DNA from 3 places in the Yersinia sp. KBS0713 genome. Region 2 is predicted to be linked to each of the others. Evidence: predicted binding sites of a transcription regulator. Region 2 holds the regulator's gene; each other region holds the start of a gene.

Region 1 (10,724 bases), 1.7 Mb from region 2:
GTTGCAGGACGATGAGATAGTCAAACCAGCCCGGTTTTTTGTTTCAGGCTCAATAACACATTGGGCTTATTGGCTAGATAGAACGCCAGTCCTTTAGCGCGCAAGTGGCAGGCGGCACACTCGCCGCAGCCATCGCCCTGAATTCCGTTATAACAGGTGAGGGTATCGTTACGGACACGATCGAGTTGCTGATAATAATCCGCCAATGCCCATGTTTCGGCTTTATCCAGCCACATCAGCGGGGTGATGAAAGCGATATCTCGGCCAATACCTAAATCGATAGCGTGATTAAGTGCCTTAACGAACTCATCACGACAATCAGGGTAGCCGGAGAAGTCGGTCTCGCAGACACCGGTGATCACCGCCTGTGCTTGCACTTGATAAGCATAGATAGCGGCCAGTGTTAGGAAGAGAATATTACGGCCAGGAACAAAGGTGCTGGGAACTGCATCAGTATCTTCTTCATTATAAGTCGGCACAGGGATGCTGTCTCGGGTCAGGCTGCTGACGGCTAATTCGTTGAGCATACCAACATCCAATACTTTATGTGCCTTAGCACCAAGTTGCGTGGCAAGCTCGTGAGCAACCTCTATCTCTGCGCGGTGGCGTTGCCCATAATCGAACGTAATACAGTGGACTTCATCATATTGCTGTAATGCTTGAATTAAGCAGGTCGTGGAGTCTTGTCCACCACTAAAAACAACTACGGCACGTCTCATACTCTGACCTCGTACGGCTGTGGTTTTGAAAGAGCAAACCCACAGCAAGAATTAAGAACTGGCCGTATGGTACTCAGTTCGCGCACTAAAAGGTAGCAACCCGTGTTTGGTGGTCAGTCTATAGTTGGCGCTATAGACTGTAGTTGGTGATCTGATTGTAATTAGTGATCAGATTGTAGTTAGTGACCAGATTGTAGTTAGTGATCAATTTGTCGCAGGGGGCAACCATGCCTGGCTGAAGTCGAACCAGCCATAAGCAGTCAATGTCACACCATTAATTCGTGGTGGGGCATTGACCTGATATTGGTAGTTGAATAACGGCAGAATCAGTCCGGACAGCATCAGATCATTGTAATATGCCTGTAATTGGCGAAAGCGTTCTGGTGCTAGTTCAATTTGCTGAATATCTGTCAGTGTTTCTTGCTGCTGAATTAATTGCTCAGGAGAGAGAATACCGCGCCACAGTGGATCAAGTCTGAGCCAGCTCTCCATTGTGGCTTCGGGAGATTCACCAACCAGATGATCAGCTAATAATAGATCTGCGCTTTCAATTTGGTGAGTGCCTTGCCACCGCTTATCGTGGCTGGCTCGGATCTCTAATGTGCAACCCTGTGCCGCCAATACTGTTTTTAACTGTTCGGCGACACTCTTAAGTTCCATCGGTGGTTGGTAAGTCAGTATCAGATGTGTGGGTAGTGGTGGATTATCATCAGACGTAAACTGCGGAATCGGCCAACCTGGCAGCATTTCATGGCTGGGGGTTATCACTCCGCGACGCACTGACAGCTCTTCTAAAATACCGGAAGTTTGCACGAGCATCAGTAATTTGGCTGTTTGCTGCGGTGTTATGTTACTGAGGTGTCGGTTGATCGCCAGATAACAAAAACCGAGACTCATGCTGCGCTGGACTGGGCGGGCCAACGGAAAATCCTCTTCCTGACCGATGGTGATACGTACTGGATGCTGGCAACCACCTTCAGTCGATTGCCCCACCAGACTTGGCGTTATCCAGTATTCGATGATCTCCAGATAAGGGTGTTGCAAATGATAAAACTCATGTTGCTCCAGCCGCACCAGATGCTGGTCGAAAGTCGCCAACTTAAATGGGCCAGCCCCCAACAATGGATCGTCTGGATGAAACAGTCGGCAGGGTAAATCTGCTAACCGATGTGCCAGCCAATAATCAGGTTTGGAAAGGGTGAATTTTAAGCATAAAGCATGGGGGAGGGTGATCGCTGAAATATTGGTAAAACTGGCTTGGCTACGTCGATTGTTCCGCAGCAGCGCCAGTGTTTGCAATAATTGTTCTCCGCGAATGTGCTCGCCATTATGCCAACGCAATTGGCTGCGTAAGAAAAATTGCCAGGTTAAGCCGTCATCACTGACTTGCCAGTGATGGGCCAGATCCGGTTTTGGCTGCGGGTCACCAGTGTTAAAGCGGGTCAGTCCTGCGTGCAAAGTATAAACCAGATGTTGCTCTGCCCGACCAGTGACGATCATCGGATTTAGGGGTTCAAGCTCACGGTAATAAGGAATACGCAGGATTGGGCTATCTGCTTGCCACTGCCCCCCCATATGAGGGTTTAGTAAAGTTTGTAGACGTTCCGGTTCAAGCTGGGCCAAGGCAAGGGCGGCCTGATGATCACCTTGCTCAAGGAACATTTTCAGGTAGGTTGCCCGCAGTGCATCGGGGCTTTTCAGACATTGCAGCTGCGCACGTTTTCCTCGGCCAACCTGTGAATGCCAACTGAGCCACTCATTCGACTGTAGCTGCTGGATCAGAGTGCGGGCATGTCGTTCGCTGCAAAATAGCAAGCCTGCCAGTTCACCAACTGTAGTGGCAGCGGCTTGATCGCCAAATTTTTGATACAACCGTTGATATTGGGTGAGCCGGTGAATTATGCGCACAATTAAATCCGGAATAGTTTAAATTATTTGTTCACTATTAGTTCAGTAAATAATACGCCATAATTTTATCCATACCACCAGTTTTATTCTCAGTGAGGTTTTGAATGTACCGTTTAGCCGCTTTTGATATGGATGGAACCTTACTGATGCGCGACCATAATATTGGTGGTGCGACATTGAATGCCTTGCATCAGTTAGTCGAGAGTGGGGTGATTCTGACCTTCGCTACCGGGCGACACTATATTGATATGAAAGGGATTCTTTCTCATTCAGGAATTAACGGTTACTTGATTACCGGTAATGGTACGCGGGTAGCGGATCTGGATGGAGCCCCGTTATATGGCATGGATTTACCTGCTGAGCTGGTGGAGTTTGTGCTGCGCACCCCTTGGCAGACAAATGCCAGTATCCACTTATTCCGCGATGAGGGTTGGTTTACCGATTGCAATGACGCCGCGCTATTAACCGCCCATAAAACCAGTGGATTCCAGTTCCAACTCACGGCGTTGGATGCATTGCCGCTGACCGGTAATCACAAGATCTGTTTTATTGCCTCACACCAAGAGTTAACCGAGCTTAAAACTCAGCTAGAACAACAGATGGGCGGCAAAGCTGACTTCTGTTTCTCCGCCGCCGAATGTCTTGAAGTGCTCCCTCGTGGCTGTAATAAAGGGGCGGCGTTGGAACGATTAAGCCATCATCTTGATTTGACCCTGGCAGATTGTATGGCATTTGGTGATGCAATGAATGATAAAGAGATGCTGTCACGGGTGGGGCGCGGCTTGGTGATGGGAAATGCACTACCGCAATTGAAGCAAGAATTACCCCATTTACAGATTATTGGTCGCTGCGAGCAGCAAGGCGTCGCGCACTATTTGCACCATTGGCTAAGTTCACCACACCTCACCTATTCCCCCGAATTCTGAGGTTTATACCCCGAGTTCTGATGCTACAACATCAATGACTTTGGGTATGGCTATTAGCCAGCCGGATAACCATCCGGTTTTTTTCTTCTCAAAGGGGGCTGTTGCAAGCCCCCTTGATCGGCAAACTACAGATTATTTAGCTCATTGCGAAATGGGGTTAAATCACCAATGTTAGTGCTCACCCACTGGGTGTCGTAGTAGGTATCAAGATAGCGCTCACCGCTGTCACAGAGTAACGTCACAATCGCGCCGGTTTTTCCCTGCTCGCGCATCTGTTTGGCTAATTGTAATGCTCCCCAGACGTTAGTCCCCGTTGATGCCCCCACTTTGCGCCCCAGAATGCCCTCCAGCCAATGGATGGTTGCCACACTGGCGGCATCCGGTACACGCAACATGCTGTCAATTACCTCAGGAATAAATGAAGGTTCAGCCCGTGGGCGGCCTATCCCTTCAATGCGGCTACCACAACTGCCGGTGACTGTGCGATCACGGTTGCAGAAGCAGTCATAAAATACCGAGTTTTCCGGATCGACAACCATTAGTTGGGTATCATGCCCTTGATAGCGGATATAGCGGCCTAACGTGGCGGAAGTGCCGCCGGTGCCGGCGCTCATCACAATGTAGTCCGGGACAGGGAAGGGTTCGCGGGCCATCTGGCGGAAGATACTGTCGGCAATGTTATTATTGCCGCGCCAGTCGGTTGCTCGCTCCGCAAAAGTGAACTGATCCATATAGTGGCCATTCAACTCACGGGCCAACTGCTCCGATGCAGCATAGATTTGCCCTGCGTGGTCGACAAAATGACAGCGACCACCGTAGAAGGCAATTTGCTCAACTTTTCGTCGAGCGGTGCAACTTGGCATGACGGCAATAAATGGCAAGCCAATCAGGCGAGCAAAATAGGCTTCAGATACCGCCGTGCTGCCGGAAGAGGCCTCAATTATCGTGGTGCCTTCGGTGATCCAGCCATTACATAGGCCATAGAGGAACAATGAGCGGGCCAGGCGGTGCTTTAAGCTACCGGTAGGATGGGTGCTCTCATCTTTCAAATAGAGATAAATGCCGGGAAAAGCAGGTAGATTTAGGCGGATCAGGTGAGTATCAGCGGAGCGTTGAAAATCAGCTTCTATTTCACTGATAGCATTTTTTACCCAAGTGTTGGTCATTTGGCAGCCTGCGATATAAATAGCAATTTAATGATTGTTATATTATCGGTTATCAAAGAAAAAAACGTTGCCATTTTTCCTTCTTTATCGCCAAATGATAGAAAACTATTCCATGGATAATGGCTATGCTAGATAAAACAGACCGCAAGCTGCTCTGTATGTTGCAAAAAGATTGCACTCAATCACTGCAAGTCTTGGCTGAGGCCGTCAATTTGACCTCCACGCCATGTTGGAAACGCCTAAAGCGCCTCGAGGATGAGGGTTTTATCCGTGGGCGAGTGGCGTTGCTGGACAGTGAAAAGTTGGGCTTAGGGCTGACGGCATTTGTGCTGATTAAGACGCAGCAGCATAATAGCGATTGGTATCAGGCATTCGTCGAGTTCATCCAGAAAATGCCTGAGGTGCTGGCGTTCTATCGGATGGCGGGTGAATATGACTATCTGATGCAAGTAGAGGTTGCCGATATGAAAAGTTACGACAATTTTTACAAACGCATGGTGAATGGCGTGCCGGGACTGATTGATGTGACATCGAGTTTTGCGATGGAAAAGATCAAATACACCACTATGTTGCCGATCCCTGAGTAAAAAATTTTTGAATAAAAAGTCATTTTAACGATGGTATCCTACTCCCTCATTGATTGCGTATAGCAAGAAGAATACCGATGCTATTCGGTGTCAGACCATGGAATAAGACTGCGTGAGATTGTTTGCACAATTAGGCTGGTATTTCCGCCGAGAGTGGCGTCGCTATGTAGGCGCGGTGTTGCTGCTGATCATTATTGCTATCTTGCAATTGTTGCCACCAAAGCTGGTTGGGGTAATTGTGGATGGCATCAGTACCAAACAGATGTCGACCGACAGGCTACTGATGTGGATCGGGGTGATGCTGGTGACGGCAATCGTGGTCTATCTACTGCGCTATGTCTGGCGCGTGCTACTCTTCGGCGCATCCTACCAATTGGCGGTGGAGTTACGATCGAACTTCTATCGCCAACTCAGCCGCCAGGCCCCCGGCTTCTATTTACGTCACCGCACCGGCGACTTAATGGCACGCGCCACGAATGATGTCGATCGCGTGGTTTTTGCCGCCGGTGAGGGGGTGTTGACGCTGGTGGATTCGCTGGTGATGGGCTGTGTGGTATTGATTGTGATGAGCACCCAAATCAGCTGGCAATTGACATTGTTGTCGCTGCTACCCATGCCGGTGATGGCGATAGTGATCAAATATTATGGCGACCAACTGCACCAGCGCTTTAAATCGGCGCAGGGCGCATTTTCTAGCCTCAATAATCAGGCGCAAGAGAGTTTGACCAGCATCCGCATGATTAAAGCTTTTGGTCTGGAAGATAATCAATCACAGCAATTTGCGCAGGTTGCCGCCGAAGCGGGCGCGAAGAACATGTATGTTGCGCGCATTGATGCCCGTTTTGATCCGACCATTTATATTGCTATCGGCATCGCTAATTTATTAGCCATCGGCGGTGGTAGCTGGATGGTGGTTAACCACAGCATTACCTTAGGGCAGTTGACCAGTTTTGTGATGTATCTGGGGTTAATGATCTGGCCGATGTTGGCGTTGGCGTGGATGTTCAATATTGTCGAACGCGGCAGCGCGGCCTATAGCCGTATCCGTAGTTTGTTGGAAGAGGCGCCGGTGGTAAAAGATGGTGAGATCGAATTATCTAACGGGCGTGGCACATTAGCGGTAAACATTCGGCATTTCTATTATCCGGGGGCTGAACAGCCCGCATTACATGATGTCGCGCTGAAGTTGGCTCCGGGGCAGATGTTGGGGCTATGTGGGCCGACGGGGTCCGGTAAAAGCACCTTGCTGGCATTAATTCAGCGGCAATTTGATATTGATGATGGCGCTATTAGTTATCAGGGACATGCGCTGTCGGATATTCGTTTGCATGACTGGCGCGGGCGCTTATCCGTAGTCAGTCAGACGCCATTCCTCTTCTCTGACACCGTGGCGGGCAATATTGCGTTAGGTAAACCTGATGCCACTCAAGAACAAATTGAGCGGGCCGCGCGTTTAGCCAGTGTCCATGAGGATATTTTGCGCCTTCCTCAAGGGTATGACACTGAAGTGGGCGAGCGCGGCGTGATGTTATCAGGCGGGCAGAAACAGCGCATTTCCATTGCCCGAGCGCTGCTTCTGGAGACTGAAATTCTGATTCTTGATGATGCACTCTCTGCGGTTGATGGTCAGACCGAACATGAAATCTTAAAAAATCTGCGCCTTTGGGGCGAACATCGCACCGTGATTATTAGCGCCCATCGGCTCTCCGCTTTGACGGAGGCCAGTGAAATTCTGGTGATGCAACATGGCGGTGTGATGCAGCGTGGTACACATAATTTATTGGTCAATCAATCGGGTTGGTATCGCGAGATGTACCGCTATCAACAACTGGAAGCGGCATTAGATGATGGTGAGCCGGAGGCCAAAACCGATGAGTAAACCTCAGCAACTTTGGCCAACACTAAAACGGCTGCTCTCCTATGGTTCGCCGTATCGAAAACCATTAGGGCTGGCGGTCTTGATGCTCTGGGTTGCCGCTGCCGCTGAAGTCAGTGGCCCACTGTTGATCAGCTATTTTATTGACCACGTGGTGGCGAAAGGCACCTTGCCGCTCGGTTTGGTGAGTGGGCTGGCATTGGCATATCTGTTGCTGCAACTGCTGGCTGCGACCTTGCACTATTTTCAGGCGCTGCTGTTTAATCGTGCTGCAGTCGGCGTGGTTCAGCGGTTGCGCATTGAAGTGATGGATGCGGCTTTGCGCCAACCGCTCAGTGCTTTTGATACCCAGCCGGTGGGGCAATTGATTTCCCGCGTAACTAATGACACTGAAGTTATCAAAGATTTATATGTGATGGTGGTCTCTACAGTGCTAAAAAGTGCCGCGTTAATCGGCGCAATGCTGGTGGCGATGTTCAGTCTGGATTGGCGCATGGCGCTGATTTCAATCTGCATTTTCCCTGCGGTATTGGTAGTGATGGCGATTTATCAGCGCTATAGCACCCCCGTGGTGCGGCGGGTTCGGGCCTATCTGGCTGACATCAACGACGGCTTTAATGAAGTGATTAATGGCATGGGTGTTATTCAGCAGTTTCGCCAGCAAGCGCGCTTCGGCGAGCGGATGGAGTCAGCCAGTCGCGCGCATTATATGGCGCGGATGCAAACTTTGCGCCTGGAGGGGTTTCTTTTACGCCCGCTGCTGAGTCTGTTCTCTGCCATGGTGCTATGCGGTTTGTTGTTGCTGTTCGGTTTCAGCCCAGAAGGTTCCGTCGGGGTGGGGGTGCTGTATGCATTTATTAACTATCTGGGGCGCTTAAATGAGCCGTTGATTGAGCTGACATCTCAGCAATCTATCCTGCAACAAGCGGTGGTGGCTGGGGAGCGTATTTTCGATCTGATGGATCGCGCTCAGCAGGGCTATGGCACCGATGACCGTCCGCTGACCAGTGGCCATATTCAGGTGAGGAATGTCAGCTTTGCTTATCGTCACGATAAAATGGTACTGCAAAATATCTCTCTTGATGTGCCGTCGCGTGGATTTATTGCTTTGGTCGGGCATACCGGCAGTGGCAAGAGTACGCTGGCTAATCTGTTGATGGGTTACTACCCGGTGCAGCAAGGGGAGATTCTGCTTGATGGCCGACCACTCTCTGGGTTATCTCACCAGACCTTGCGCCAGGGGGTTGCCATGGTGCAACAAGATCCGGTGGTGTTGGCCGACTCTTTCTTCGCCAATGTGACCTTAGGCCGTGATATTAGTGAGCAGCAAGTTTGGCAAGCGCTGGAGACGGTGCAACTTGCGCCATTAGTCCATGGGCTGCCTGATGGGCTGCACAGTATGCTCGGGGAGCAGGGCAATACCTTGTCAGTCGGGCAGAAACAGCTGCTGGCGATGGCGCGGGTATTGGTACAAGCGCCGCAAATTCTGATTTTGGATGAAGCGACCGCCAATATTGACTCTGGCACTGAGCAGTCGATTCAGCGGGCATTGCAGCTTATCCGCAAAAATACCACTTTGGTCGTGATTGCTCACCGCCTCTCAACCATTGTCGATGCTGATACCATTTTGGTGCTGCACCGTGGTGTGGCAGTTGAACAAGGTAAGCATCAAGAGCTGCTTGCGGCCCATGGGCGCTATTATCAAATGTACCAGTTGCAACTGGTCAGCGAAGATTTAGCGGCTATTGACCAGGTAGAAACTGCGGTTAATTAAGGGATAATCTGCGGGGCCTGGCGGCCTCGCATCACGCCCTGTGCCGCTTCCTAGCCCCATCACCCACCAAATATACCCCCTCAGTACCGCGACAGTTTGCAAGAGAGCGGACATCCCGCACCATAATCTTGCAACGCAATAGCCCATCAATGCGATGGTGCACTTTTGTGACGCGCATCGCACTAATTTGGTGCACAAAAAATACTCAATACTCGCGGTGTAGCCCTGTCAGCAGGGGCTTGATTCTCTCAACGACCCTCTGTTGGTCATTTTCACACTAATTTTCAGCTATCTTTATTTATGGCATAGCCTTTGCTTTGTTTCTTTTGTGGCAGACAGGTGTCTCGTGGAGACTTAAATTCGACTTAGTTCGAGAAGGGGCAAATATGAAGCTGGTTACCGTGGTGATCAAACCATTTAAGCTGGAGGATGTGCGTGAAGCCTTGTCCTCTGTGGGTATTCAGGGGCTGACCGTAACCGAAGTAAAAGGATTTGGTCGCCAGAAAGGACACGCCGAACTCTATCGTGGAGCTGAATATAGCGTCAATTTCTTACCTAAAGTGAAAATTGATATCGCGATTGCCGATGATCAATTAGATGAAGTGATTGATGTGATCAGTAAGGCCGCCTATACCGGCAAAATTGGTGATGGCAAAATTTTCGTTGCTGAATTGCAACGTGTTATTCGCATCCGTACCGGCGAAACCGACGAAGCAGCACTGTAATTTGCAGGCTCAAATTTAGTGAATAGGGATGGGTTGATGATGAAAAAACTTTTATCCGTGTTGGGCCTAAGTTCGGTAGCGATGCTGCCCTCTTTGGCAATGGCTGCTGTACCAGCTGTAGCTGACAAAGCTGATAATGCTTTTATGATGATTTGCACCGCCTTGGTGCTGTTTATGACTGTGCCCGGTATTGCCCTGTTCTACGGCGGCCTGCTGCGTTCCAAAAACGTATTATCAATGATGACCCAGGTCACCGTGACCTTCGCGCTGATCTGCGTACTCTGGATCCTCTACGGTTATAGCCTGGCTTTCAGTACCGGCAATGCCTTCTTCGGCAGCTTCGATATGGCGATGCTGAAAGGTATCGGCCTGACCAGCTTGAGCGGCACCTTCTACCAATACATCCATGTGGTGTTCCAGGCTTCATTCGCCTGTATCACGGTCGCACTGGTGGTGGGTTCATTCGCCGAACGTATTCGTTTCTCTGCGGTATTAATCTTCGCTGTGCTGTGGTTCACCTTCTCCTACCTGCCAATGGCACATATGGTATGGGGCGGCGGCTTCCTGGCAATGGACGGTGCGCTGGACTTTGCCGGTGGTACAGTGGTGCACATTAACGCCGCTATCGCCGGCTTAGTAGGTGCTTACTTACTGGGTAAACGTGCTGGCTTTGGCAAAGAAGCTTTCAAACCACACAACTTACCGATGGTGTTTACCGGTACTGCAATTCTCTATATCGGCTGGTTTGGTTTCAACGCGGGTTCAGCCAGTGCCGCTAACGAAATTGCCGCACTTGCCTTCTTGAACACCGTCGTCGCAACAGCAGGTGCCATTCTCTCTTGGGTCTTTGCTGAGTGGATTTTACGCGGCAAACCCTCCTTACTGGGTGCATGCTCCGGTTGTATCGCCGGTCTGGTTGCGATCACACCAGCGGCAGGTACTGTAGGGGTGGGGGGCGCATTGATTATCGGTCTGGTGGGCGGCGTTGCTGGTCTGTGGGGGGTGGTACTGCTGAAGAAATGGCTGCGAGTGGATGATACTTG
Region 2 (10,724 bases):
CTGCTGGGAGTGCCAGTTCAGTTCATTTGCCATCATTATTTCTTGTCTAAGGTAATCGGCTGTTTCGCTGCAATCAGCAGTTGTTGAGTCAAGCCATCAACCCCCTTCTGGCGCAGGATAGATGCCCACTCATTTTGCTTGGTGCTGATCATGCTAACCCCTTCGGCTATCATGTCATACGCCTGCCAGTTACCCGTTTGGCTATTTTTACGCCATTGGAAATCTAAGCGCACCGGTGGGCGACCATTGGGGTCAAGGATAGTCACACGAATAGCCACAATATTGGCATCACCCAGTGGTTGGTCTGGGGCAACGTCGTAAGTTTGGCCGTGGTACAGCGCCAATGCCTGACCATATGCCTGTTCCAGATATTGGCCGAAGGCATTGAAATAAGCCTCACGTTGCGCTGGTGTTGCCGCTTTATAATAGCTACCAAGCACCAGTGCGCCGGCATACTTGATCTGGACAAATGGCAACAGCTCTTCACGGACGATGGTGCGTAAATAGTCTGGGTTTTGTTTGATCTTAGGCTGTTCAGTTTTCAGGCGCGTGAATGTTCTTTGCGCCGCTTCATCCATCAGACGGTACGGGTTGGTTTGATCGACAGCATTCGCCAGTGGGGCAACCACCAGCAATGCGACCATAAGTAAGCGTTTAAACATTCAGATTCCCTTTTATGGATGTTGAGTTGCAGGCAAACTACCATTTGCTGCCGGTGTTAGTTCGCCAACTGTTGGTGCTGCTGGCTCACTCGCTGGCGCACCAGAATTACCATCCCCGCCACTTTTGTACAAGAACTGACCGATAAGATCCTCCAGAACCAGCGCTGATTTGGTGTCTTGAATCACGCCACCATCTTTCAAAATAGTAGTACCCATATCTGGATCTTCAAATCCGACATTTAGCGCGAGGAACTGCTCACCTAACAAGCCGGAGGTGCGGACTGCCAGTGAACTGGTATCTGGGATATGGTTATAGCGCTGTTGAATATCCATCGCTACACGAGGGCTGTAGTTTTTGGTATCCAGAGTAATATCTGCTACCCGCCCAACCACCACGCCACCAATCTTGACCGGCGAATTGGTTTTCAGACCACCAATATTGTCAAAATTTGCGTAAATCCGGTAAGTTGGCTGATTGCCCACCGATTTAATGTCTGCTACTTGCAGGCAGAGGAATATGACTGCCAGTATAGCAATCAGTATAAACGCGCCTACCCAGACTTCACTTCTCTTCGTTTGCATCGACTCAGTTCCCAAACATCAGTGCTGTCAGCACAAAATCTAATCCCAATACCGCCAGCGATGAATGCACCACGGTACGGGTCGTTGCCCGGCTAATCCCTTCAGAGGTTGGGATCGCATCATAACCATTGAACAGCGCAATCCAGGTCACGGTAATAGCAAATACCAGACTCTTAATCAGGCAATTTAGTAAATCTGTACGCCACTCAACCGCATTCTGCATCGCCGACCAGAAGAAACCGCCGTCGATCCCTTTCCAGTCAACACCGACCACCGAGCCGCCCCAGATACCCACGGCAACAAAAATCGCGGTCAATAATGGCATGCTGATAAGACCCGCCCAGAACCGAGGCGCGACTACCCGCCGCAGCGGATCAATAGCCATCATTTCCAGGCTGGAGATCTGCTCCGTCGCTTTCATCAAGCCTATCTCAGCGGTCAAGGCAGAACCCGCGCGACCAGCGAACAGCAGCGCCGTCACCACTGGCCCCAGCTCACGTAGCAGTGACAGTGATACCATCATGCCGAGGCTAGCTTCCGCGCTATAGGTGGTCAGGATCAAAAAGCCTTGCAACCCCAGAACCATGCCGATAAACAGACCGGAAACCACAATAATCAGCAGGGATTGCACCCCGACGCTATACAGCTGCTTGACCAATAATGGCCACTGCTTTCGCGGTTCAGGCCGCCCAACGAGGGCATTGAACAGCATTAAACCTGCGCGACCAAAGGAGGCGCAGACATTAATGCCCCGGCGACCTAAAGACGCTAACGCCTGTACTAACATGAATACTCCATCAGCCTAATAGCTCGGTTTTATAATCCCCGGCAGGGAAACGGAAAGGCACCGGCCCGTCGGCAATACCATCGAGGAACTGGCGTACCCGCATATCGTCGTTGGCTTGTAACTGCTCAGGTGTTCCTTCAGCAATAACATGCTGATCTGCAACAATATAGGCATAATCGGCAATGCTGAGCACTTCGGGTACATCATGGGAAACCACCACACAGGTGACCCCCAGCGCATGATTCAGCTCATCAATCAACTTCACCAGCACACCCATGGTAATGGGATCCTGGCCGACAAACGGCTCATCAAACATAATCAATTCAGGATCAAGAGCAATCGCCCGCGCCAATGCCGCACGACGCGCCATACCGCCAGAAAGCTCCGCAGGCATCAGATTAGCCGCGCCACGCAACCCCACCGCCTCCAGCTTCATCATCACCGTGCTGTGCAGCAGCTCCTCTGGCAAACGGCTATGTTCACGCAGTGGAAAAGCCACATTTTCGAAGACGGTTAAATCAGTAAATAGCGCCCCGGATTGAAATAACATGCTCATTTTCTTGCGCACATCATACAAACGCTGACGTGAAAGCGTCGGAATATTATCACCATCAAACCAGATTTCGCCGGCATCTGGAGCAAGTTGCCCACCAATCAGACGCAGCAGCGTGGTTTTACCTATACCTGAAGGCCCCATAATCGCAGTCACTTTGCCGCGCGGGACCGTCATATTGATATCGGTGAATATCGGACGCTCACCACGGGTGAAACTCATCCCCTGGATCTCTATCAAATTCGACGCCATTTGATTCATTATCATTCGTCCTTTGAGCCTTTTATTACTCATCCAGCCGCCAATGCTACATCAAATGGCCGCAACGAGCGCAATTGGGAAGTAGTTTGGCAATTTATTACTGTTTTTTCGTAGCCAAAGTTGCCATAAGTTTTACTTTTCTGACTCTCGCAGTCAAAATTAGAGCCTAAGCAAAAATAAGTGTGAACACCTATTGTCAGCCATTTTTTGCCAACGGGCTATCTGTTACCAGCAGCCAATGGATCGGGATTATACCTAATAAAGGACTCTGCATGTTTCTTGCGATAACACTATTAATCATTGGCTTGGTTTTATTAGTGTATGGCGCTGATCGATTAGTCTACGGCGCAGCGGTGTTATCCCGCTCTTTCGGTATTCCGCCGCTCATTATTGGGATGACCATTGTGGGGATCGGCACATCGCTGCCAGAGTTGATTGTTTCGGTGACTGCGGCCCTCAATAACCAGACCGATATGGCGGTCGGCAATGTGCTTGGTTCCAATATTACCAACCTGTTGCTGATTGTGGGTGGCGCCGCCTTAATACGCCCGTTGACCGTGCGCTCAGAGATTTTGCGCCGTGAATTACCCTTAATGTTGCTGGTCACGGTGCTGTGTGGCTTCCTATTGGCCAATAATCATCTCAGCCGTGGGGATGGGATTATTTTGCTGCTGGCGGCGGCGGCATTTATTGTCCTGATGCTTAAAATTGCGCGACTGGCCCATGCGGAGGGAAATGATATCCTGACCCGCGAACAGCTGGCTGAATTACCGCAGGACAGTAGCACCACCGTGGCCCTATTGTGGTTAGTGCTGGCCTTCATTATTTTGCCGCTGTCGGCCAAAATGATTATCGATAATGCGACGGTTATTGCCCGCGTCGCTGGCGTCAGTGAGCTGGTCATTGGCTTGACCGTGATTGCTATCGGCACCAGTTTGCCTGAACTGGCGACATTCATTGCTGGCGCGTTGAAAGGCGAAGATGATATGGCGGTCGGTAATATCATCGGATCAAATATTTTTAATATTGTGATTGTGTTAGGTGTACCTGCGCTGCTCTCCCCGGGTGATATTAACCCAGAAGCTTTTCAGCGGGATTATTGGGTGATGCTCGGTGTTAGCGTGATATTCACGATTCTTTGTCTGGGCCGTAAACATCGAATCGGCCATATGGCGGGTGCTCTGTTATTATGTGGGTTCATCGCTTATCTTGCGGTGCTGTTTTTCGCCCCTTTTAGGGTGATGTAGCATAAGTAATGCTACCTAAAACAGTGCCACACAAAGCAGTGCTGCATAAAGCCGCGTGATAAGAAATTGTGGCCTATAAAAAAGTGCTGTGTACGGGAACCAAATATGTCTTCTTTTGATTCGCAACCAAGAATGGATTTTCAGCAGGCGGGTAAACAGGTATTGCACATTGAGCGCGAAGGACTGGCACAGCTCGATCAATACATTAATGACGATTTTTCCAGCGCCTGCGAAGCGATATTTAATTGCCATGGCAAAGTGGTGGTGATGGGGATGGGTAAATCCGGCCATATTGGCTGCAAAATTGCAGCGACCTTTGCCAGCACCGGTACACCTGCATTTTTTGTCCACCCTGCGGAAGCCAGTCATGGCGACCTTGGCATGGTCACGCCGCAAGATATCGTCTTGGCTATCTCCAATTCAGGTGAGTCCAACGAAATTCTTGCGCTGATCCCGGTGCTCAAGCGCCAGAAAATCAAGCTGATCTGCATGAGCAACAACCCTGAAAGCACCATGGGTAAAGCCGCCGATATTCACTTGTGCATTAAAGTTCCGCAAGAAGCTTGCCCGCTAGGTCTGGCCCCTACCACCAGTACCACCGCCACTTTGGTTATGGGTGATGCCCTCGCCGTGGCATTGCTACAGGCGCGCGGGTTCACCCAGGAAGATTTTGCCCTCTCCCATCCGGGCGGAGCACTTGGGCGCAAGTTGCTGTTGCGAATCAGCGATATCATGCACACTGGCGCGGAGATCCCACACGTCAGCCCTGATGCTTCATTGCGTGATGCACTACTGGAAATTACTCGGAAAAATCTGGGTTTAACCGTAATCTGTGACGATCTGATGATGATTAAGGGTATCTTTACCGACGGTGATTTGCGCCGGGTATTCGATATGGGCGTTGATTTGAATAGTGCGAAAATCGCCGACGTGATGACTAGCGGCGGTATTCGAGTTCGTCCGACCATGTTGGCGGTCGATGCGCTCAACCTGATGGAGTCACGTCATATTACGGCGGTGTTGGTGGCTGACGGTGAGCAACTGCTCGGCGTGGTGCATATGCACGACATGCTAAGAGCCGGTGTCGTTTAACAAAGGATAAATTATGAGCAGCACCGTCTATTTGGACACATGCTACGGCCCAGTCGCTGACAGTGTCATGCAGCGCGCGGCAAACATTCGCCTGCTAATCTGTGATGTAGATGGCGTGATGTCCGATGGCCTGATTTATATGGGGAATCAGGGCGAAGAGCTGAAAGCGTTCAATGTGCGTGATGGCTATGGTATCCGCTGCCTGATAACCTCAGGTATTGAAGTGGCGATTATCACCGGCCGCCGCGCCAAATTACTGGAAGACCGCGCCAACACCTTAGGCATTACCCACCTTTATCAAGGGCAATCTGATAAGCTGGTCGCCTATAAGGAGTTGTTGCAAGCAGTAAACTGCCAGCCTGAGCAGGTGGCTTACATTGGCGACGACCTGATTGATTGGCCAGTGATGGCGCAAGTGGGGTTATCTGTCGCGGTGGCGGATGCCCATCCGTTGCTGCTCCCCAAAGCGCATTATGTGACGCAAATCAGTGGCGGACGCGGTGCAGTACGCGAGATATGTGATTTGATATTATTGGCCCAGGATAAACTCGACGGCGCCAAAGGATTGTCGATATGAGTAAAACAAGACTATGGATAACCCTATCCCTGGCATTGATTGCTTTGGCATTGATTGGCTGGAATATGTCCGGCTTTAACCAGCAGGACACGCAAACAGTGGCTGATAATAATGAGCCATCTTCGCAAAGCCAACATACCACCACCGTGGTGTTTAATCCGGTCGGGCAATTGAGTTATAAATTGATCGCGGAAGACGTTCAGAACTTCAGTAGCCAGCAACTGACTTGGTTTACCAAGCCGGTTATGACGATGTTTGGTGATAATGCGGTTGCAACCTGGACAGTTCGGGCAGATCGCGCCAAGCTGACCGATGATAAAATGCTCTATTTGTATGGTCATGTTGAGGTCGATAGCCTGACTCCAGATGCACAATTAAAGAAAATTAAAACTGATAACGCCCAGGTTAATTTGATCACTCAGGATGTATCCTCAGACGATGAAGTTACCCTCTTTGGTGTTGGATTCACGTCTAACGGCATGAAAATGCGCGGGAACTTGCGGGACAAAACCGCTGAGCTGATTGAAAAGGTTAAAACCTCTTATGAAATCCAAAAATAAAATTCGCCATCTTTTACTTGCCAGTTCACTTTTGGCTGCAAGCCTGCCAGCACTGGCTTTAACCGGCGATACTGATCAGCCCGTTAATGTGGTCTCCGGCAAGCAAGCGCTGGATATGCAGGCGAATACAGTCACCTTTACTGACAACGTGATTATCAAGCAAGGCACTATCGAGATTAAAGCGGATAAAGTGGTTGTCACCCGCCCTGGTGGTGATCAGAGCAAAATGGTCATTGAAGGTTTTGGTAACCCGGTCACCTTCTACCAGATGCAAGACAGCGGTAAGCCGGTCAAAGGCCATGGTCAAAAATTGCGTTACGAAGTCGCGAATGACTTTGTGGTGTTGACTGGCAATGCTTATCTGGAGCAACTTGATAGTAATATCAAAGGTGATCGCATCACTTATCTGGTGAAAAAACAGCATATGGAAGCCTTCAGTGACAAAGGCAATCGCGTCACAACCGTACTATTACCGTCCCAATTACAAGACAAAGGGCCAGCAGCTTCAGGCCAAAAGAAGAGTAAGTAATCATTTATGGCAACATTAATCGCAGAAAAGCTGGCTAAGGCGTACAAAGGCCGTAAAGTGGTCGAAGACGTGAGCCTGAGTGTAAAGTCCGGTGAAATTGTCGGCCTGCTTGGGCCAAACGGCGCAGGTAAGACCACCACCTTTTATATGGTCGTCGGCATTGTCCAGCGTGACGCCGGGCGCATTGTGATTGATGACGAAGATATCAGCCTCTTGCCTCTCCATGAACGCGCTCGTCGCGGCATTGGTTATTTACCGCAAGAAGCTTCCATCTTCCGCCGCCTGAGTGTATTTAATAATCTGATGGCGGTGCTGGAAATTCGTAAAGACCTCACGGCTGAGCAGCGCCAGGAACGGGCTGATGAGTTGATGGAAGAGTTTCATATCACCCATCTACGTGACAGTCTGGGGCAGTCACTCTCTGGTGGTGAACGCCGCCGTGTTGAAATTGCCCGCGCATTGGCGGCAAATCCTAAGTTTATTCTGCTGGATGAGCCATTTGCCGGGGTTGACCCAATTTCTGTTATTGATATCAAAAAAATTATTGAGCATCTGCGCGACAGTGGTCTTGGTGTACTGATTACCGACCATAACGTGCGTGAAACGTTAGACGTTTGTGAGCGGGCTTATATTGTAAGCCAAGGGCACTTAATCGCTCACGGCACACCACAGGAAATTTTGGCTGACGAACAAGTTAAACGTGTCTATCTGGGTGAAGAGTTCCGTCTCTAATCTTCTTCCAATACAGATCGTAAGGCCGTTTTTCAGCCATTAAGGAAAATTGATACCGCATTATGAAGCAAGGTTTGCAACTCAAGTTCAGCCAACAACTGGCAATGACTCCGCAGCTTCAACAGGCTATTCGTCTGTTGCAACTCTCTACACTTGAACTCCAGCAGGAGATTCAGTTAGCGCTGGAGAGCAACCCCCTGCTTGAGCAAACGGATCTTCATGAAGAGATAGACGCCAAAGAGACAGTAGACAGTGAAGCGCTTGATACTCGCGAAGCGCTGGAACAAAAAGATATGCCAGAAGAGTTGCCGCTGGATGCCACCTGGGATGAGATCTACACCGCAGGTACGCCATCAGGAATGGGCAACGATTACAGTGATGATGAGCTACCGGTCTATCAGGGTGAAACCACCCAAACACTGCAAGATTATCTCATGTGGCAGGTGGATTTAACCCCCTTCTCTGAAACCGATGCCGCCATCGCGACCTCCATTGTCGACGCAGTTGATGAAACCGGCTATCTCACCGTCCCGCTGGAAGATATTCTGGAAAGCATGGGTGACGAGAACATCGCGCTAGATGAAGTCGAAGCCGTACTCAAGCGGATACAGCACTTTGATCCCATTGGCGTGGCAGCGCGTAACCTGCGTGAATGTCTGTTGGTGCAGCTATCGCAATATGCCAAAGATACCCCTTATCTTGCCGAAGCTCGCTTGGTCGTTAGTGACTATCTGGATTTGCTAGGCAACCATGATTTCCGCACAATGATCCGTTTAAGTCGGCTAAAAGAAGATACACTTAAGGAAGCGATCGCCCTGATTCAGTCACTGGACCCACGACCGGGCCAGTCGATCAATACCGGCGAATCTGAGTATGTCATTCCCGATGTTTTGGTCCGTAAAGACAAAGATCAATGGACGGTCGAGCTAAATGCCGATAGCATTCCACGCCTAAAAATTAATCAACACTATGCTGCCATGGGTAATAATACTCGTAATGATAGCGACGGGCAGTTTATCCGCAGCAATCTGCAAGAGGCAAAATGGTTGATAAAAAGCCTTGAAAGCCGCAATGAAACGCTGCTGAAGGTCGCGCGTTGTATTGTAGAGCAGCAGATCGCATTTTTTGAAAATGGGCCTGAGTTTATGAAACCCATGGTACTGGCTGACATTGCCCAAGCCGTAGATATGCATGAATCGACCATCTCCCGCGTGACCACGCAGAAGTTCCTGCACAGCCCTCGGGGGATTTTCGAGTTGAAATATTTCTTCTCCAGTCACGTCAACACCGAGAGCGGAGGCGAAGCCTCTTCCACCGCAATTCGTGCACTGGTGAAAAAATTGGTTGCGGCAGAAAACCCTGCCAAACCCCTTAGCGACAGTAAGCTGACCACACTATTATGTGAACAAGGCATCATGGTGGCACGGCGAACCGTCGCGAAGTACCGAGAGTCGTTATCCATCCCGCCGTCGAATCAACGTAAACAGTTGGTTTGACCTGAACTGAGAAGGAAGAGACTATGCAGCTCAATATTACCGGACATCATGTTGAAATAACCGAAGCATTACGTGAGTTTGTTAACACTAAATTTGCCAAACTTGAGCAATATTTTGATCGCATTAACCAAGTGTACGTGGTTTTAAGTGTCGAAAAAGTAAAACAAATTGCAGAAGCCACGGTACATGTGAATGGAGGCGAGTTGCACGCGAGTTCAGAGCAGGAAGATATGTACGCCGCAATTGATATTTTGGTTGATAAACTGGCCCGCCAGTTGAACAAGCATAAAGATAAATTGAAACAACATTAAGAATCCTTGTAGCTATTATACCTAACGAAGGTTCTATACGCGCGACATAACCCGAGCCAGCGGTGAAGAACAGATCACCGCTGGTTTGGGCTTAAAATAGCGCTTAAGTGAAAGATGAGATGATCAACGATCCAGCATTGCAATTAAGCTCGGTATTAAATATCGAGTGCACCAAAAGCGCCGTACATTGCTCAAGTAAAAAACGGGCTTTGGAAATTATCAGCGAGTTGGCTGCCAAACAGCTAAACCTGCCTTCACAGGTCGTTTTCGATGCTGTATTGACCCGTGAGCGCATGGGCAGTACCGGCATTGGTAGTGGCATCGCGATACCTCATGGCAAACTGGAGGAAGATACGCTGCGCGCCGTGGGTGTGTTTATCCGCCTGGAACAACCCATTGCCTTCGATGCTATTGATAATCAACCTGTTGATCTATTATTTGCCTTGTTGGTTCCGGCAGATCAATGTAAAACTCACTTACACACTTTGTCTTTAGTGGCCAAGCGATTAGCTGATAAAACAGTGTGTCGCCGTCTACGTGCAGCACACAGTGATGATGAGCTTTATCAGATCATTACAGAGTTACCGCCAGAAACGGCGTAAACGGGTAAAGGGTGCCTAGCAGCGCGGGTCTATTCGCAAACCCGCCTGTTATAGCCGGAATGTCGATTCGTAATAGTGGCGATGAGCGCCAAAGAGATACCAAGGGGAGTCACTCACATGGTGCTGATGATTGTCAGCGGCCGTTCCGGTTCAGGGAAGTCTGTTGCTTTACGCGCATTGGAAGATATGGGCTTTTACTGTGTCGATAACTTGCCCGTGGTTCTGCTGCCGCAATTGGCAAACACACTTGCCGGTAGGAATATCTCAGCGGCAGTGAGCATAGACGTGCGCAATATGCCGGAATCTCCCGAGGTATTTGAACATGCCATGACCCAATTGCCAGACAGTTTCTCACCGCAGCTGCTGTTTTTGGATGCTGACCGCAATACCTTGATTCGTCGCTACAGTGATACCCGTCGCCTGCACCCGCTTTCGGCGAAAAATCTGTCATTAGAAAGTGCTATTGATGAAGAGAGTATCCTGCTGGAGCCTCTGCGCTCACGGGCTGATCTGGTTATTGATACCTCAGAAATGTCAGTGCACGAGTTAGCTGAGATGCTGCGTACCCGCCTGTTGGGTAAACGTGAGCGCGAACTAACGATGGTGTTTGAGTCATTTGGCTTCAAGCACGGAATTCCCATTGATGCCGATTATGTTTTCGACGTACGTTTCCTGCCGAACCCACACTGGGACCCGAAACTACGCCCGATGACGGGTCTGGACAAGCCGGTCA
Region 3 (10,724 bases), 580 kb from region 2:
CGTAGGGTACAGAGGTAAGATGTTCTATCTTTCAGACCTTTTACTTCACGTAATCGGATTTGGCTATATATTAGCCGCCCCAGTCACTTGTTGACTGGGGCGTTTTTTATTGGGCTTTTGCCAGCGAAATGGGCACTTTTCGTCGTCTGAGCGGGGCGTATTCAGGGGAGATAACAGCCCTTACGGGCTGCGGTAGGTGGTTAATTACTCACCTTGATCATCATGCTCGTCATCAATCATCACTTCTGGTGGGATCTCACTGAACCAGGTATCCAGTTTTTCCCGCAATTTATCGACACCAATCTTTTTCAATGATGAGAAAGCTTCAACCTGAATATCGCCCATAAAGGGAATAATCGCTTCCCGCACCATATTCAATTGGGCCTTGCGAGCGCCTGATGCCAACTTATCTGCTTTGGTCAGTAATAATAGTACCGGCGTGCCGACGGCCACTGCCCAGGTAATCATCTGCTGATCCAAATCTTTCAGCGGATGGCGAATATCCATCAACACAACCAATCCTTTCAGGCAGTTACGCTTTTGCAAATATTCGCCCAGTGCGCGCTGCCACTTGAGTTTCATCTCTTCTGGAACTTCGGCATAACCATAGCCCGGCAAGTCAACCAAGCGCACGCCATCGACTACTTCAAACAAGTTAATCAGCTGGGTACGGCCTGGGGTTTTACTGGTTCTAGCCAGACTTTTCTGGTTGGTTAACGTATTGAGTGCGCTCGATTTACCGGCATTTGAGCGGCCAGCAAATGCCACCTCAATACCTTCATCACGTGGCAGATGGCGGATATCCGGAGCACTGATGACGAAATGAGTCATGTGGTAGTTATAGTTTCTGATAGTCAAAATTTGTCGTCTCCGTGAGAGATAGCTTACATGGAGCGATTATAACTGCATCACGACGAAAAAAGGGGGTTTATCTTCCACTGCTCTTTTCTGCACTTTCCCCGTGAAATTGCTATTTTTGTGAGTTGGCGGTCATTGTCGAGAAAATTAATAGCCTATCATTGAGCAACTGTTAAGAAAAACTTCATTAAAGTCAGCTAATATCATTAACGGCTAATTTGTTTTTATAATTGTTTTTTTGAATAAAAACAAATAACTGTTTGTATTACCCATAGCGCGGGATGTGCTGGCAGGGAGCGAAATCACTTAGGATGAGTGGCCTATGCTTAAGGAACGTAATGGATATGCGATGAGCCAGGGATGATAATGTAGCTCAGGTAAAAGGATGTTTAGGGACACAGGCCGGAGTGCCGGGTGAGTCACCTTCAGGGCTGAAGGGACAGTAGGGATGGCGTATTGCAGGATGGAGAAACCGGGACGTTATGTAAGTGCAGGGAGTGCGCTGTAAGGATATCCTTCCGCAGAAGGTGCGAAAAAAGGCGACAGGTTAATCTGCCGCCTTTTTTCTTTGTCCGCTTTCTGCTAGATTCCGGCCCAATCCTATACCCAATAAATTTTAAGATGACGGGTATATACTAATCCGATCCCATACTCATTTAAGAGCACAGGTTATGAAGCAGCCAACTAAAGCACCACGCGCAGCCCCAAAAGGCACCGCAACACCAAAGCGCATTAAAAAGACCCGTGTAGAGCTGGATATCGAAGCTCGCGAACGTAAACGTCAGAAAAAACATAGCGGCAACCGCTCCGGCGCGAGAAGTAATGTTGAGGGCAGCAATAAGAAGGGCCAGACCCCAGTGCAGGAGAAAGATCCGCGTTTTGGCAGTAAAGTGCCTGTGCCGCTGGTGGTTGAGAGCAAAGCTAAAGCCAAGCCAACCACTAAACCGGTGGTTAAAGCTGAAGCTAAGCCACGTCTGACACCGGAAGAGGAGCTTTCCAAGCTGGAAAATGATGAGCGTCTGGATGCATTGCTGGATAGGCTCGATAACGACGAAGTATTGAGCAAAGAAGATCAGGCTTACGTTGATCTGACATTAGACCGCATTGATGCCCTGATGGAGCAGTTGGGTATTGAATTGGGCGACGATGAAGATGACGAAGAGAAAGAAGAGAAGCCGGAAGATATTCTGAAATTGCTGAAAGGCGGTAATCCCAAAGACGCATTTTAAGTTATGCAGTGGGTCATCCCAATAATAGCCCTACTACTGACGTGTTATCTATTGTGGTTATTGGGTAAACTATGGCGGCTGTCGCAACGGCGATCACGGTTGCGCAGCGCTACTGCGGCCAGACAACGAAAACATCTGCCCTCTAACCGGCCCGGTAGGCGCAAATATCGGAAGGAGTGAACATGTCTGAGCACGCGATATCTGAAAGCACCATAGTTTGGGATCTGTCCCTGATTCAAAAATATAATTATTCAGGGCCGCGCTACACCTCGTACCCCACCGCCCTTGAGTTCAGTGAAGGTTATAATGAAGCTGCTTTTCAGCGGGCGGTGCAGCGCTACCCGCAGCGGCCTTTATCACTGTATGTGCATATTCCGTTTTGCCATAAGCTCTGTTACTTCTGCGGCTGCAATAAGCTGGTGACGCGCCAGCAGCATAAAGCTGATGAATATCTGGCGGTCTTGGAAAAAGAGATCCGTCAGCGTGCGGCGCTGTTCGCTGGGCGTCAGGTTAGCCAGATGCACTGGGGCGGCGGTACCCCCACCTACCTGAATAAAACGCAAATTACCCACCTGATGAATCTGCTGCGTGAAAACTTTGATTTCCTGCCCGATGCGGAGCAGTCGATTGAAGTAGACCCACGGGAAATTGAACTGGATGTGCTTGATCACCTACGTGCGGAGGGCTTTAACCGTCTGAGCATGGGGGTGCAGGATTTCAATAAAGAGGTTCAACGGCTGGTTAATCGTGAGCAAGATGAAGATTTTATCTTCGCCTTGATTGCGCGCGCGAAAGCCCTCGGTTTTAACTCCACCAATATCGATCTGATTTATGGTCTGCCCAAGCAGACGCCGGAAAGCTTTGCTTTTACCCTCAAACGGGTAGCTGAGCTAAATCCTGACCGTTTGAGCGTCTTTAATTACGCCCACTTGCCGAGCCTGTTTGCCGCGCAGCGCAAAATCAAAGATGCGGATTTGCCCAGTGCCGAGCAACGGCTGGATATTTTGCAGCACACCATCAGTTTCCTAACCGAATCCGGTTATCAGTTTATTGGCATGGATCACTTCGCCCGCCCAGATGATGAGTTAGCGGTTGCGCAGCGGGAAGGGACACTACACCGTAATTTCCAGGGCTATACCACCCAAGGCGAGAGTGATCTACTGGGTTTAGGGGTTTCGGCGATCAGCATGTTGGGTGACAGCTATGTGCAGAACGAAAAAGATCTGAAAACCTACTATGCCTGCGTGGAACAGCGGGGCAATGCGCTGTGGCGTGGTCTGACAATGACCGACGATGATTGCCTGCGCCGTGATGTGATTAAAACGCTGATTTGTCATTTCCAAATCAATTATCAGCCGATTGAGCAACAGTACGGGATTCATTTTGCGGATTATTTTGCCGAGGATTTTGAACTGCTGGCCCCCTTTGAGCAAGATGGGCTGGTGGAGCGGGATGAAAAGGGCATTCGTGTGACGCCGCGTGGGCGCTTACTCATTCGTAATATCTGTATGTGCTTCGATATCTATTTACGTAAACAGGCGCGCAGACAGCAGTTCTCCCGCGTGATCTGATGATGTCACCCTCAGCGATGAGGGTGACTTTCAGGTCAGAACTATGTTGCCCCGCTACTCCATTCCCAACTCTTTCAGCTTGCGCGTTAAGGTATTGCGACCCCAGCCCAGCAAGCGTGCTGCTTCCTGTTTGTGGCCTTGGGTGTGGCGCAAGGCGGTGGTTAACAGTGTCCGCTCCATCTCTGGCTGCGCTTCAGATAACAGATCCTGATGGCCGGAACGCAATGCCCGATCCGCCCATTGCGCCAGCAGTGTTGACCAGTTATCCGGTGTCCGCTGACCTGTCGCATCCGGCGTGCTGGTTTCAAACAGCTCAGAAGGGAGATCCTGCACCAGCACCTCCTGCCCTGCCGCCATCACGGTGAGCCAGCGACAGGTGTTCTCCAGTTGGCGCACGTTACCCTGCCAAGGCAGGCGAGTGAGCGCCACTTCTGTATCAGGATGCAGGTTCTTGGCTTCGACCCCCAACTCTTTGGCGGCCACTTGCAAGAAGTAGCGAGCCAGACGCGGAATATCTTCACGGCGCTCACGCAGCGGCGGTAAATGCACTCGAATCACGTTCAGACGATGAAATAGATCCTCGCGGAACTTCCCCTCCTGAACGCGCAGCTCCAGGTTCTGGTGGGTTGCGGCAATAATGCGCACATCCACTTTGACCGGTGCATAGCCGCCGACCCGATAGAACTGACCATCAGCCAGCACGCGCAGCAGGCGAGTTTGTACATCCAGCGGCATATCACCAATTTCATCTAAAAACAGTGTGCCGCCATCGGCTTGCTCAAAGCGGCCCTGGCGCACCTGATTGGCACCGGTAAACGCGCCTTTCTCATGGCCAAACAGCTCCGACTCAATCAAATCTTTCGGGATAGCCGCCATATTTAGCGCAATAAAGGGCGCTTTAGCGCGCGGGCTATGGCGGTGCAGTGCATGGGCCACCAACTCTTTACCAGTACCCGACTCACCATTGATCAGCACACTGATCGAGGAGCGAGATAAGCGGCCAATGATGCGGAAAACGTCCTGCATCGCTGGGGCTTCGCCAATAATATCTGCGGTTGGGCCGCTGGCCGGCTGACTGCGTGGCGGTTGTTGCTGCTCCTGATAATGGCTGATCGCGCGCTCAACCAGCGCGACAGCTTCATCGATATCAAAGGGCTTGGGCAGATAATCAAATGCCCCTTGCTGATAAGCACTGACCGCTGCATCTAAATCAGAGTGTGCCGTCATTATGATGACCGGGAGCATCGGATGGCGCTGCTTAATCTGTTTCAGCAGTGCTAATCCATCCATGCCGGGCATACGAATATCTGATAACAACACATCTGGGGTTTGCGTCGCCAATGCATCCAACACCTGATTACCGCTATCGAATGTTGCGCAGTTTAGACCTGCCCCAGTCAGTGCGCGTTCAAGCACCCAGCGGATGGAGCTATCGTCATCGACGATCCAGACTATCCCTCGTTGCATAGAAACCTCACTGGCGAATAGGCAGGTAAACCGAGAATTCGGTGTGTCCCGGCCAACTGTTAAATTCAATTTTACCCGAATGCTGATCGATAAGATTGCGGGCAATAGATAAGCCAAGGCCAGTACCACCTTCGCGGCCACTTACCATCGGATAGAACACCGTATCTTGTAATTGCGTGGGGATACCGGGGCCGTCATCTTCAATATCAATTCGCGCTGCTAACCGGTAGCGCATACCATGGAGAGTGACCTGAAATGCGGTTCGGGTACGCAACGTAATAGTGCCGCCAGCTTTACCTAGCGCTTGTAATGCATTGCGGGTGATATTGAGCAGCACTTGTTCAATTTGGTCGGGATCATGGGCCAGCTCGGGTAAACTCGGATCATAGTCGCGAATTAACGTCACGTTATCCGGCTTTTCCAGCGAGACTAACTGACAGACCCGTTCAGCAACCTGATGGATACTTTGCGTCACATGTTGGCCAGGTCGTTGTGGGCCTAATAAGCGGTCAACCAAATTTCGCAAGCGGTCAGCCTGTTCGATGATCACTTTGGTGTACTCCAGCAAGGCCGGATCAGGCAGTGCTTTTGACAATAATTGCGCCGCCCCCCGTAAACCGCCCAGCGGGTTTTTAATTTCGTGAGCCAGCCCTCGCACCAGATCACGGGCGGCAACTTGTTGAGCATGCTGCAATTGTTCTTGGCTTAACCGGCGCTGATTATCCATTGGTGCCATTTCCAGCAGGATAAAACCCTCCGGCAGCGCTTGTGCTGTCAGTGACAAAATATGCGCGCGACCATCAACCACTAACGTCACTTCGTTATCGGTAAAACCCTGCCCGGCCGTCAGACTTTCCCGCATCAAGGTGATATTCAGGGAAAAATAGCCTAATAATTCGGGTAGTGGTGTACCAAAAAGTTTACGGGAGCTTTGCGCCAGCAGTTGTTGCGCCGCGGGATTGGCATAATGAATCGCCAGAGAGTCATCTAATAGCAGAATGCTATTAATGAGAGAATTGAGGATCTGCCCAGCATCGGGCAGCGTGCCTGTTGCCATTACGCAGACTCCTGCACATTGGGGGTGCATCAATACCTTTTTTATCAAGATTCGCGACCTACCTGCGGACTCAATTACTTCGGGTATAATTTATTAGCTAATTAAGCGGCGGAGAAAAAAGCCCATCCGAAGATGGGCCAAAAGTTTCCACGGCAACAACCCGTCATCTTTCAAGTTGTAGGTGTGTTGGCTGCTCTCGCTCACCCGAATCACTTACTGGTGTAAGCTCATCGGGGTTCTCTTGTTTGCCGCCTTCCTACACCTTGAAATCTATTGGGTAAACTAAAACTAAACGCTGTAATACAGTTCAAACTCAACTGGGTGCGGAGTCATACGGACGCGGTCCATCTCCTCTTTACGCAGCTCGATATAAGCATCAATAGCATCGTCAGTGAACACGCCACCACGGGTCAGGAACTCGCGGTCTTCGCTCAGTGCAATCATGGCTTCGTCCAGTGAACCTGCTACTTTTGGAATCTCTGCTTCTTCTTCCGGTGGCAAGTCATACAGGTTTTTGTCCATCGCATCACCTGGGTGAATTTTGTTGATGATGCCATCAAGGCCAGCCATCAGCAGTGCGGCGAAGCACAGGTACGGGTTAGCCGCTGGATCAGGGAAGCGGGCTTCAATACGACGCGCTTTCGGGCTAGCAACCACTGGGATACGGATAGAAGCTGAACGGTTACGGGCAGAGTATGCCAGCATGACCGGTGCTTCGTAGCCTGGGACCAAACGCTTGTAGGAGTTGGTAGTCGGGTTAGCTAAGGCATTGATAGCTTTAGCATGTTTGATGATGCCGCCGATGTAGAACAGCGCCATTTCAGACAGGCCAGCGTATTTATCGCCAGCGAACAGGTTAGTCCCGTTCTTGGACAAAGACATATGGCAGTGCATACCTGAACCGTTATCGCCAAACATAGGTTTTGGCATAAAGGTCGCGGTTTTACCAAATGCGTGTGCCACGTTGTGCACCACGTATTTGTAGATCTGAATTTCGTCAGCTTTCTTGGTCATGGTATTGAAGCGGGTAGCCACTTCGTTCTGACCTGCTGTTGCCACTTCATGGTGATGCGCTTCAACTACCAGACCCATCTCTTCCATGGTCAAACACATGGTAGAGCGCAGATCCTGTGAAGAGTCGACAGGAGGCACTGGGAAGTAGCCGCCTTTCACTGCTGGACGGTGGCCTTTGTTGCCGCCTTCGTATTTAGTGCTGGAGTTCCATGCGCCTTCGATATCATCGATAGATACGTGGGAACCACGGATGCTGCTACCAAAACGAACGTCGTCGAACAGGAAGAATTCTGGTTCAGGCCCGAACAGCACGGTATCGGCGATACCAGAAGATTTCAGGAAATCTTCTGCCCGCTTAGAGATAGAGCGTGGGTCGCGGTCATAACCTTGCATGGTGCCTGGCTCAAGGATGTCACAACGGATAATCAGTGTGGAGTCTTCGAAGAACGGGTCCATAACAGCGGTGCTGGCGTCTGGCATCAGTACCATGTCGGATTCGTTAATGCCTTTCCAGCCACCAATCGAGGAGCCATCAAACATTTTGCCTTCTTCGAAAAAGTCAGCGTTGACCTGGTGAGCTGGAATAGTGATGTGCTGTTCTTTACCTTTGGTATCGGTGAAACGCAAATCAACAAATTTCACTTCGTGCTCATTCAGCATCGTCAAAACATGTTCAGCGGACATACTTATATCTCCTGGATTTGTCATAGTCGTCGTCGTGGAACGATTACCGTGTATTACTGAGGTTTATAGTGCTTCGGTGTCACTCAAAACAGCAAACTTGTCACTATTTATTTCGTACAGTTATTAGAGCTGGCGATTCATGCTAAAATACATTGCGAAATCTATGCCAACTTTCCAAACCCCCCGTTTATGCCATATCATAGGGGTCAGCTGATATTCAGTATGCACCAGGATAGCTATATTGCACTATTCTGGTGCTTCATTTGCGCCGTTGAGCACTATATTGGTGCAAAAGTGGGTCGAGAGGCTATTTTTGCACCGTGAAAGGGATCACAAACTAACCGCCGTCAGGTTGTTTATAAGAGAAGTTTGTGATCTTGTTTAGTCCCTCGCTTATTACGTGTACAATAGCGCGCTATTTCTAAATGCCTGAGGCAAAAAAGCTGTGATCGAGAATCTGCGTAACATCGCCATTATTGCGCACGTTGACCATGGGAAAACTACCCTGGTCGATAAGTTGCTACAACAATCTGGTACTTTCGGTGAACGTACTGAAGCAACTGAACGTGTAATGGACTCCAACGATTTGGAGAAAGAGCGTGGGATAACCATCCTCGCGAAAAATACCGCCATTAACTGGAAAGACTACCGCATCAACATCGTGGATACCCCAGGACACGCCGATTTCGGTGGTGAGGTTGAGCGTGTAATGTCTATGGTTGACTCTGTGCTGCTGGTCGTCGACGCAATGGATGGCCCGATGCCGCAGACCCGTTTCGTGACCAAAAAAGCCTTTGCTCATGGTCTGAAACCTATCGTGGTAATCAACAAAGTTGACCGTCCTGGCGCGCGTCCTGACTGGGTTGTGGATCAGGTGTTTGACCTGTTCGTTAACCTGGATGCAACCGACGAACAACTGGACTTCCCTATCATCTATGCATCTGCATTGATGGGTATTGCGGGCGAAGACCACAATGATATGGCGCCGGACATGACCCCGCTGTATCAAGCAATCGTTGACCATGTGCCTGCGCCAGACGTAGACAGCACCGGTCCATTGCAGATGCAAATCTCCCAGTTGGACTACAACAACTACGTTGGTGTTATCGGCATCGGCCGTATCAAACGTGGTGTGGTTAAACCTAACCAGCAAGTCACTGTTATCGATAGCGAAGGTAAAACTCGCAACGGTAAAGTCGGTAAAGTACTGGGCCATATGGGTCTGGAACGTATCGAAACCACACTGGCTGAAGCGGGCGACATCGTTGCTATCACGGGTCTGGGCGAGTTGAACATCTCTGACACTATCTGTGACGTGAATGCTGTTGAAGCATTGCCGCCGCTGTCTGTTGATGAACCGACCGTCACCATGTATTTCTGCGTTAACACCTCTCCGTTCTGTGGTAAAGAGGGCAAGTACGTGACTTCACGTCAGATCCTAGACCGCCTGAACAAAGAGTTGATCCATAACGTTGCTCTGCGTGTTGAAGAAACTGAAGATGCTGACGCATTCCGCGTATCAGGCCGTGGTGAACTTCACCTGTCGGTTCTGATCGAAAACATGCGCCGCGAAGGTTTCGAGCTGGCTGTATCTCGTCCTAAAGTTATCAACCGTATTATCGACGGTCGCCATCAAGAACCATTTGAAAGCGTTACTTTGGATATCGAAGAGCAGCACCAGGGCGCAGTGATGCAAGCCATGGGTGAGCGTAAAGGCGATGTTAAGGACATGATCCCAGACGGCAAAGGTCGTATTCGTCTGGATTACATGATCCCAAGCCGTGGTCTGATTGGCTTCCGTACAGAATTCATGACCATGACTTCGGGTACTGGCCTGCTTTACTCCACATTCAGTCACTATGATGATGTGCGTCCGGGCGAAATCGGCCAACGTCAAAATGGCGTGCTGATCTCTAACGGTCAGGGTAAAGCTGTAGCGTTCGCATTGTACAAACTGCAAGACCGCGGCAAGCTGTTCATCGGTCACGGTACAGAAGTGTATGAAGGCCAGATCATCGGTATTCACTCACGTTCTAACGACCTGACTGTAAACTGCCTGACCGGTAAGCAATTGACCAACATGCGTGCATCCGGTACTGACGAAGCAACCACTCTGGTTCCTTTCCTGAAGAAAACACTGGAACAGGCTCTGGAATTCATCGATGACGATGAATTGGTTGAAGTTACCCCGCAATCAATCCGTATCCGTAAGCGTCATTTGACGGAAAACGATCGTAAGCGTGCAGGTCGTGGTCCTAAAGAAGGTTAATTCTTCTTTGTTCTGCTGATACTTAGGGCGCGAAAAGCGCCCTGAGTTCTTTATCCCCTTCGACCTTGAAGCTGCTACTGTGTTAGCTTCGTTCACTTGCTGCCTTGCCGTAACTCCAGTGTGTTTGGGGATACTTCCCGCTGCTTACAAAAGTAATATTTTTCCTGATTCACCCCTGCCTTTTTCCTTCTCTCTCTGTTCAGTTTTACCTTTTCCCGTTACAGTGAAACTCACCATCTAATTGGGAGAGCGCTATGCTGTATATCTTTGATCTAGGGAATGTGATTGTTGATATCGACTTTAAACGCGTGTTGGGTGTCTGGAGCAAATTAAGCAGTATTCCGCTAGCGACATTGAGCGAGCGCTTTACGATGGGCGAGGTATTCCAACAGCATGAACGTGGAGAAATCAGCGATGAGGAGTTTGCCCGCCAGCTTAGTGATGAAATGGGCGTCTCTCTTAGCTTTGAACAGTTCGCCGAAGGATGGCAGGCGGTATTTGTCGCGTTGCGCCCTGAAGTGATCGCGATTATGCATAAATTGCGCGAGGAGGGGCATCGAGTGGTGGTGCTATCC

What was found. The regulator sigma-54, encoded in region 2, starts transcription at its own class of promoters, with help from an activator protein. The targets are predictions, from matches to a motif close to GTTGGCACANNTTTCGCTNT.
Region 1: glnK (P-II family nitrogen regulator) is a predicted target of sigma-54. The motif match lies at 9,256-9,275, and genes of this name have one in related genera.
Region 3: glnA (glutamate--ammonia ligase) is a predicted target of sigma-54. The motif match lies at 8,032-8,051, and genes of this name have one in related genera.

The regions. Positions count from the first base shown of each region.
Region 1 covers NZ_CP042173.1:3,294,885-3,305,608, reverse strand. Annotated here, with positions in the region: gene queC (7-cyano-7-deazaguanine synthase QueC) at 21-719, opposite strand; gene FFE93_RS15775 (SgrR family transcriptional regulator) at 924-2,627, opposite strand; gene cof (HMP-PP phosphatase) at 2,732-3,553, shown strand; gene FFE93_RS15765 (PLP-dependent cysteine synthase family protein) at 3,679-4,719, opposite strand; gene FFE93_RS15760 (Lrp/AsnC family transcriptional regulator) at 4,845-5,306, shown strand; gene FFE93_RS15755 (SmdA family multidrug ABC transporter permease/ATP-binding protein) at 5,419-7,185, shown strand; gene FFE93_RS15750 (SmdB family multidrug efflux ABC transporter permease/ATP-binding protein) at 7,178-8,956, shown strand; gene glnK (P-II family nitrogen regulator) at 9,343-9,681, shown strand; gene amtB (ammonium transporter AmtB) at 9,721-10,724, shown strand, end outside.
Region 2 covers NZ_CP042173.1:495,058-505,781, reverse strand. Annotated here, with positions in the region: gene mlaB (lipid asymmetry maintenance protein MlaB) at 1-33, opposite strand, end outside; gene mlaC (phospholipid-binding protein MlaC) at 36-662, opposite strand; gene mlaD (outer membrane lipid asymmetry maintenance protein MlaD) at 675-1,244, opposite strand; gene mlaE (lipid asymmetry maintenance ABC transporter permease subunit MlaE) at 1,249-2,031, opposite strand; gene mlaF (phospholipid ABC transporter ATP-binding protein MlaF) at 2,042-2,845, opposite strand; gene FFE93_RS02375 (calcium/sodium antiporter) at 3,118-4,092, shown strand; gene kdsD (arabinose-5-phosphate isomerase KdsD) at 4,198-5,184, shown strand; gene kdsC (3-deoxy-manno-octulosonate-8-phosphatase KdsC) at 5,198-5,761, shown strand; gene lptC (LPS export ABC transporter periplasmic protein LptC) at 5,758-6,321, shown strand; gene lptA (lipopolysaccharide ABC transporter substrate-binding protein LptA) at 6,305-6,850, shown strand; gene lptB (LPS export ABC transporter ATP-binding protein) at 6,857-7,582, shown strand; gene rpoN (RNA polymerase factor sigma-54) at 7,645-9,078, shown strand; gene hpf (ribosome hibernation promoting factor) at 9,102-9,389, shown strand; gene ptsN (PTS IIA-like nitrogen regulatory protein PtsN) at 9,509-9,991, shown strand; gene rapZ (RNase adapter RapZ) at 10,109-10,724, shown strand, end outside.
Region 3 covers NZ_CP042173.1:4,457,477-4,468,200, reverse strand. Annotated here, with positions in the region: gene yihA (ribosome biogenesis GTP-binding protein YihA/YsxC) at 205-858, opposite strand; gene yihI (Der GTPase-activating protein YihI) at 1,530-2,087, shown strand; gene hemN (oxygen-independent coproporphyrinogen III oxidase) at 2,270-3,658, shown strand; gene glnG (nitrogen regulation protein NR(I)) at 3,713-5,125, opposite strand; gene glnL (nitrogen regulation protein NR(II)) at 5,133-6,182, opposite strand; gene glnA (glutamate--ammonia ligase) at 6,471-7,880, opposite strand; gene typA (ribosome-dependent GTPase TypA) at 8,326-10,149, shown strand; gene yihX (glucose-1-phosphatase) at 10,404-10,724, shown strand, end outside.